Regions from separate parts of the Streptomyces solicathayae genome, predicted to be linked through region 2. Evidence: riboswitches for the same ligand, from Rfam matches in the RefSeq annotation. Region 2 holds a riboswitch; each other region holds the start of a gene.
The links. Region 2 has a riboswitch for S-adenosylmethionine ahead of R2D22_RS26965 (aminotransferase class V-fold PLP-dependent enzyme). Riboswitches for the same ligand answer to the same signal wherever they lie in the genome.
Positions count from the first base shown of each region.

Region 1: it holds a riboswitch for S-adenosylmethionine, as region 2 does, so the genes downstream of both, R2D22_RS34980 (IclR family transcriptional regulator) here and R2D22_RS26965 (aminotransferase class V-fold PLP-dependent enzyme) in region 2, are expected to answer to the same signal.
Region 3: it holds a riboswitch for S-adenosylmethionine, as region 2 does, so the genes downstream of both, thrC (threonine synthase) here and R2D22_RS26965 (aminotransferase class V-fold PLP-dependent enzyme) in region 2, are expected to answer to the same signal.

Region 1 is NZ_CP137573.1:7,657,874-7,660,130, reverse strand. Features, by position in the region: gene R2D22_RS34985 (hypothetical protein) at 1-230, opposite strand, end outside; SAM riboswitch class I at 602-743, shown strand; gene R2D22_RS34980 (IclR family transcriptional regulator) at 984-1,703, shown strand; gene R2D22_RS34975 (hypothetical protein) at 1,807-2,257, shown strand, end outside.
Region 2 is NZ_CP137573.1:5,819,491-5,821,747, reverse strand. Features, by position in the region: gene R2D22_RS26965 (aminotransferase class V-fold PLP-dependent enzyme) at 1-809, opposite strand, end outside; SAM riboswitch class IV at 1,015-1,131, opposite strand; gene trpD (anthranilate phosphoribosyltransferase) at 1,242-2,257, opposite strand, start outside.
Region 3 is NZ_CP137573.1:4,410,136-4,412,392, forward strand. Features, by position in the region: gene R2D22_RS20385 (glucosyl-3-phosphoglycerate synthase) at 1-767, opposite strand, end outside; SAM riboswitch class I at 912-1,062, shown strand; gene thrC (threonine synthase) at 1,056-2,257, shown strand, end outside.

The sequences.
Region 1 (2,257 bases), 1.8 Mb from region 2:
TCGATCAGCTGGACAGTCGACCAGACGGCACCGAGAGCGAGAACGCAGACCAGCGCGATCGACACGGCACGAAGCGCGACGGAGCGGCGGTCGATCCGGCCCGGGTCGCCCGCGATCAACGTGAGCAGGAGCAGCCCCTCCACGGAGGGCAGCACCCAAGCGGGCGCCAGCCGCAGGTCGTCGGGGAGCAGCAGCGTCAGCGCCATGGCGGCCAGCACGGCCGTGGCCATCGGCCAGCGGGGCTCCCCGAGCGGCGTCTCGCCCGGCGTTGTCCCGGGGTGTGGGCGAGCGTGCGGTCGGCTCACGTGGTCTGCTCCTCGTCGTTGTCGCGCGTCGGCCGGAGACTGTGTCCGGAGTTTGTGGCGGTTTGGACCAGATCATCCCGGAGGGATGGTAATCGCTTGGCGGAGCGCCCAGCGCGCGACCTGCGCCGAGCGTCCGCAAGACGGGCGACGTGGCACGCACTTCCGGCCTGGGATCGGGCCTGGAGGTCAGCGGCTACACGCGATACGGCGTCAGCGTCGTGGTCGGCCCGACCTGCCGATTGCGTTGCCGGGAACCCGTTGGCAGGCAGCGCCGGGAGTCTTGTATCGTTCCTCGCGAATCATCCAGAGGGGTGGAGGGACCGGCCCTACGAAGCCCCGGCAACTCCCCGGTCGACTCGGCGCTCAATGTTCGCGCCGCGCCGTCGGGATCAGTGCCAACTCCGGCCCGCGCCAACGTGGCGCGGGAAAAGATGAGGAGACACGGTGCTCTCTGTGCTGCCCCTTGCCCAAGGTCTCTCGGCTCCGGGCCTTCGTGTTCCGCGTACCCGTCTCGCGATCCGTACGCGCGTCGCCATCTGTGCCCGTCTCGCGATCACCGCGGCATAGCGGCCGACCACTTCGGCCCTTCCTCGCTGACCGTCCCTGCCCTCGCCTGGGCGAGCTTCCCCGCGATTCATGACGTCGCGGGCCGAGACTGGAGTACCCCCTTTCGTGAACATGTCGGATATTTCCAGCGATGTCGGTGTCCTCGACAAGACCGCGGTGATCCTCGGTGCGCTGGCCTCGGGGCCGGCCACTCTGGCGGGGCTCGTCGCCGCCACCGGCCTGGCTCGGCCCACGGCCCACCGGCTCGCCACCGCTCTCGAACGCCATCGCCTGGTCGGCAGGGACCTGCAGGGACGCTTCGTCCTCGGCCCCCGACTGGCCGAGCTCTCGGCCGTCGCGGGAGAGGACTGCCTGCTGGCCGCGGCCGGCCCGGTCCTCAGCGCCCTGCGCGACACCACAGGCGAGAGCGCGCAGCTCTACCGCCGACAGGGGGAGATGCGCGTCTGCGTCGCCGCCGCCGAGCGGACCACCGGCCTGCGCGACGTCGTACCCGTCGGCTCCGCACTCCCCATGAAGGTCGGCTCCGCCGCCCAGGTCCTGCTGGCCTGGGAGGAGCCCGAGCGCTACCACCACGGTCTGCAGGGGGCTCGCTTCACCGCCACCGCGTTGAGCGGCGTACGGCGCCGAGGCTGGGCCCAGTCGATCGGTGAGCGCGAACCCGGCATGGCCTCCGTCTCGGCGCCGGTGCGCGACCCGGCCCATCGTGTCGTGGCCGCCATCACCGTCACCGGCCCGATCCAACGCCTCACCCGCCACCCTGGCGCCCGGCTCGCGAAGGTCGCCATCGACGCGGCCGACCGCCTCACCGAGGCCGTACGACACCGTTCCTAGCCGGTGAGCAGGAGTGGGTCTCGGACCCAATTCCTGGTCACCGCGGACGTAGGGCACCGGGTGGGCAGGGCTCGGAAAGTAGGGTGTCGGGAGGTACGCGGGGATGCCGGACGTCCCCGCCCGGGGTGGGGATGTTGCTGTGTGGGACGCCGTGCAAGGGGTGAGCGGCGCGCTGAGCGCGGTTGTGGTGATCGTCGCATGCGTATACGCGCGGGAGCAGATCAAGGAGTCCAAGCACACCAGAGCGCTTCAGTCACTGATCGCCATCCACCAGGAGTTCCAGGCGCCTCCCCTCAGAAAGGTACGGCGCCGTCTGCGACTTGGCGAGGTGAACGCAGCCTCGCTGACGCCCGAGGATCGCGAGGTCGTCGAGGATCTGCTGCAGAAGCTCGAACTGATTGCGTTCCTCGTCAGCCGTGGACTGGTGGAGTTGGACGACGTCGTCGCACTTTTCCCGAGCGTTCCGGTGGTGCTGGGCCGGCTGCAACCCTTCATCGAGTCCAGACGGCTCACAGAGCCGACCTACGCGGTGAACGCGGCCTCCCTCGCTCGTA
Region 2 (2,257 bases):
CCGCCGGCGAGGTACGGGGCCGCGTCCTGCAGCCAGTCGGCGCGGCCGGCCAGCACGCCGGAGCCGAACGGCGCGTACAGCTTGTGCCCGGAGAACGCGACCCAGTCGACGTCCAACTCCCGTACGGAGACGGGGTGGTGGGGGGCGAGCTGGGCGGCGTCCAGGACGATCCGGGCGCCGTGCGCGTGGGCGGCCGCGGCCAGCTCCCGTACCGGCCACAGCTCGCCGGTGACGTTGGAGGCGCCGGTCACGCAGACGAGGGCCGGGCCGTTGGGCTCACGGCCGGCGAGCGCGCGCTCCAGGGTGTCGACCGCCTGCTGCGGGGTGCGCGGCGCATTGAGGTAGGTGACCCGGGCGTCCTTCCAGGGCAGCAACGAGGCGTGGTGCTCGGTCTCGAAGACGAACACCTGGCAGTCGGCGGGCAGGACGGCGGCGAGCAGGTTGAGCGAGTCGGTGGTCGAGCGGGTGAAGACGACCTGGTCGTCCTCGCGGCAGTCGAGGAACTCGGCGACGGTGACCCGGCTGTTCTCGAACAGGTCGGTGGAGAGCTGCGAGAGGTACCCGGCGCCGCGGTGCACGCTGCCGTAGTACGGCGCGTACGCGGCGACGTCGTCCCACACCCGCTGCAGGGCCGGCGCGCTGGCCGCGTAGTCGAGCGCGGCGTACGTGACCTCGCCGCCGATCACGAGCGGGACGGTGACGTCGCGGCCGAGGACGGGCAGCGGGGCGGCACAGCAGGGGTCGGCGGCCGGCTCGGCGACGGCGGAGGTGGCGGCGGTGGCGACGGCGGCGTGCGGGCGTGCGGACATGGCGGTATCTCCCGGCAGGACAAGGCGAAAGGCGTGAAGGGGCCCGCAGGGCAGCACGAAGTGACGTGCCGGACACGGGTGTTGCCTCGACGCACGGCGAGAAAGGGGCCGCACGGAGGTGGGGAGGAGGGGGCCGGAGGCCCTAACGCATTCGCTTGCTCACGAGACTGCTCCCTTGAGGACCAGGACCCCAGGGTGTCGCAGGGGTCCGCGCTTGCCGTGGACCTTGCTGTCCACGGCCTGGTCTTCACCCGGGGCACCCCGCCACGGACGGAGGGTTGCCGGACAGCGAGCCGGGGCTTCGTAGCTGTCACTCATGACCTGGCCAAGAAGTTATGCCACGTGATCGCCCCGACGCAACCCGTGTCCGGGATCCGGGACGCGAAAGAGGGGCCCGGACGACCCCGGACCCCTCTGCCGCACGCCCAATCGCTACGCGTTGCTCACGGCCACCCAGCGCTCCAGCGCCCGGCGCGCGGACCCCGAGTCGATCGACTCGGCGGCCTGCTCCATTCCGGCCCGCAGCTGCTCCGCCAGGGTGCCGCTGCCGGGGTTCAGGGCGGTCAGTGCCGCCGCCGAATTGAGCAGGACGGCGTCCCGTACCGGACCGGTCTCGCCGGCCAGCAGGCGCCGGGCCACGTCCGCGTTGTACGAGGCGTCGGCGCCGCGCAGCGCCTCCACGGGGACCAGCTCGATGCCGACGTCCCGCGGGTCGAAGGACTCCTCGCGCACCGCGCCGTCGCGGACCACCCACACCTTGGAGGTGGCGGTGGTGGTCAGCTCGTCCAGGCCGTCGTCGCCGCGGAAGACCAGGGCGGAGGAGCCCCGCTCGGCCAGTACGCCGGCCATGATCGGGGCCATCCGAGGGTCGGCCACACCGGTCGCCTGTGCCTTCACCCGGGCCGGGTTGGTGAGCGGGCCGAGGAAGTTGAAGACGGTGCGCACGCCGAGCTGGCCGCGGGCCGCGGCGACGTGGCGCAGCGCCGGGTGGAACTTCACCGCGAAGCAGAAGGTCACGCCTGCCTCCTCGGCGACCTCGACGACCCGCTTCGGGGTGAGCTCCAGGTTGACGCCGAGCTTCTCCAGGACGTCCGAGGACCCGGAGGCGGAGGACGCGGCCCGGTTGCCGTGCTTGACGACCTTGGCCCCGGTGCCGGCCACCACGATCGCCGACATGGTGGAGATGTTGACCGTCTTCGCGCCGTCGCCGCCGGTGCCGACGATGTCCACGGAGGGGCCGGAGACGTCGATCAGGTTGGCGTGCGCGTACATCGCCTCGACCAGACCGGTCAGCTCCTGGACCGTCTCCCCCTTGGCCCGCAGCGCCACCGCGAAGCCGGCGATCTGGGCGTCGGTGGCCTCGCCGCTCATGATGCGGTCCATCGCCCACGCCGTGGCCTCGGTGCTCAGGTCCTCACCGGCCAGCAGGGTGTTCAGGACGACGGGCC
Region 3 (2,257 bases), 1.4 Mb from region 2:
GCCGCCATCCGGCCCAGCGCCAGTCCGCTCTGGTGCCGGTGCTTGCGCACCCCCACGTCCACCTGCGCCAACGCGTCCAGACCCACCGTGTGCAGCGCGTCCACGAGCAGCCCCAACTCCACCCCGTACCCGACCGGGAACGGGAGCCGTTCGAGCAGCGAGCGGCGGGCCGCGTACTCGCCGCCCAGCGGCTGCACGAAGCCGGCAAGCTGCGGCCAGTGCAGGTTCAGCAGCGGGCGCGCCACCAGCTCCGTCACCCGGCCGCCCTGTCCGGGCGTGTCCCCGAGCGGGCGGTCGTACATCGCCTTGACGAACTCCACGTCCGGGTCGGTCAGCAGCGGGCCGACGATCCCCGTGACGAAGTCCGCCGAGAAGTCCCGCAGGTCCGCGTCGACGAAACAGACGATGTCGCCGCTGGTCGCCATCAGCGACCGCCACAGCACCTCGCCCTTGCCGGGGACGGCCGGGATCCGCGGCAGGATCGCGTCCCGCGCCACCACCCGGGCGCCCGCTACCGCGGCCACCTCCGCGGTCCGGTCCGTGGACCCGGAGTCCACCACCACCAGCTCGTCGACGAGCGGGACCGCCTCCGACATCAGCTCGCGGCGGATCACGGAGACGATGTCGCCGACCGTCGCCTCCTCGTTCAGCGCGGGCAGCACGACGCTCACCGTCGTCGCGCGCTTGGCGGCCAGGATCTGGTCGAGCGGGCGATCGGTCACCGACCAGGAGCGCCGCCCGAGCCAGCGCTCCACTTCTTCCAGCACGTCCGTTACTCCCCAGTTGCGGTTTGTGATCCATCTCGCGGTTCGGACGACCGTCTCGCGCCGTCCGAGCCTTCGGTTACAGTCTTGAACAACGCGGAGGCCCGATGCATGTCGGGGTCCCGCCCGCGTCCCACAACCGAATACCGCTCATCCAGAGGGGCAGAGGGAAACGGCCCGTTGAAGCCCCGGCAACCCTCCAGCCGGTCTCGTCCGCGAATCCGCGGCCGCGAGGCTCCCGGCTAGGGAAGGTGCCAAATCCGTCTCATGGCGAAATGCGCCGTGAGGAAGATGAGGAGAAAGGGCCTCGCCTCCATGGCTGTACAGACTGTTGACACCGCAACCACCGTCGACCTCGGTCCCGCTTCCGGCCTTTCCTGTCGTGAGTGCGGTGAGAAGTTCCCGCTCGGTCCGATCTTCGCCTGCGAACTCTGTTTCGGGCCGCTCGAAGTCGCGTACGACCTTCCCGAGGGCGACCCCGAGGCGCTGCGCAAGCGGATCGAGGCCGGCCCCGCCAACATCTGGCGTTACGCCCCGCTGCTGCCCGTCCCGGCCGACGTCGCCGACAAGCCGAACCTGAACCCGGGCTGGACCAAGCTCGTCCAGGCCGACAACCTCGCCCGCGAACTCGGCGTCGAGCCGGGCAAGCTGTTCGTCAAGGACGACTCCGGCAACCCGACGCACTCCTTCAAGGACCGCGTCGTCGCGCAGGCCCTGGAGGCCGCCCGCGCCTTCGGCTTCACCACCCTGTCCTGCTCCTCCACCGGCAACCTGGCCGGCGCCGTCGGCGCCGCCGCCGCACGCGCCGGCTTCCGCTCCTGCGTGTTCATCCCGCACGACCTGGAGCAGGGCAAGGTCGTCATGGCCGCGGTGTACGGCGGCGAACTCGTCGGCATCGAGGGCAACTACGACGACGTCAACCGCTTCTGCTCGGAGCTCATCGGCGACCCGCTGGGCGAGGGCTGGGGCTTCGTCAACGTCAACCTGCGGCCGTACTACGGCGAGGGCTCCAAGACCCTCGCGTACGAGATCTGCGAGCAGCTCGGCTGGCAGCTGCCCGACCAGATCGTGATCCCGATCGCCTCCGGCTCGCAGCTCACGAAGATCGACAAGGGTCTGCAGGAGCTCATCAAGCTGGGCCTCGTCGAGGACAAGCCGTACAAGATCTTCGGCGCCCAGGCCGAGGGCTGCTCCCCGGTGTCGGCCGCCTTCAAGGCCGGTCACGACGTGGTCCGTCCGCAGAAGCCGAACACCATCGCCAAGTCGCTCGCCATCGGCAACCCGGCCGACGGCCCGTACGTCCTGGACATCGCCCGCCGGACGGGCGGCGCGGTGGAGGACGTGAACGACGAGCAGGTCGTGGACGCCATCAAGCTGCTGGCCCGGACCGAGGGCATCTTCGCGGAGACCGCGGGCGGCGTGACCGTCGGCGTGACGAAGAAGCTCATCGAGGACGGCGTCCTCGACCCGACGCTGACCACCGTGGTCCTCAA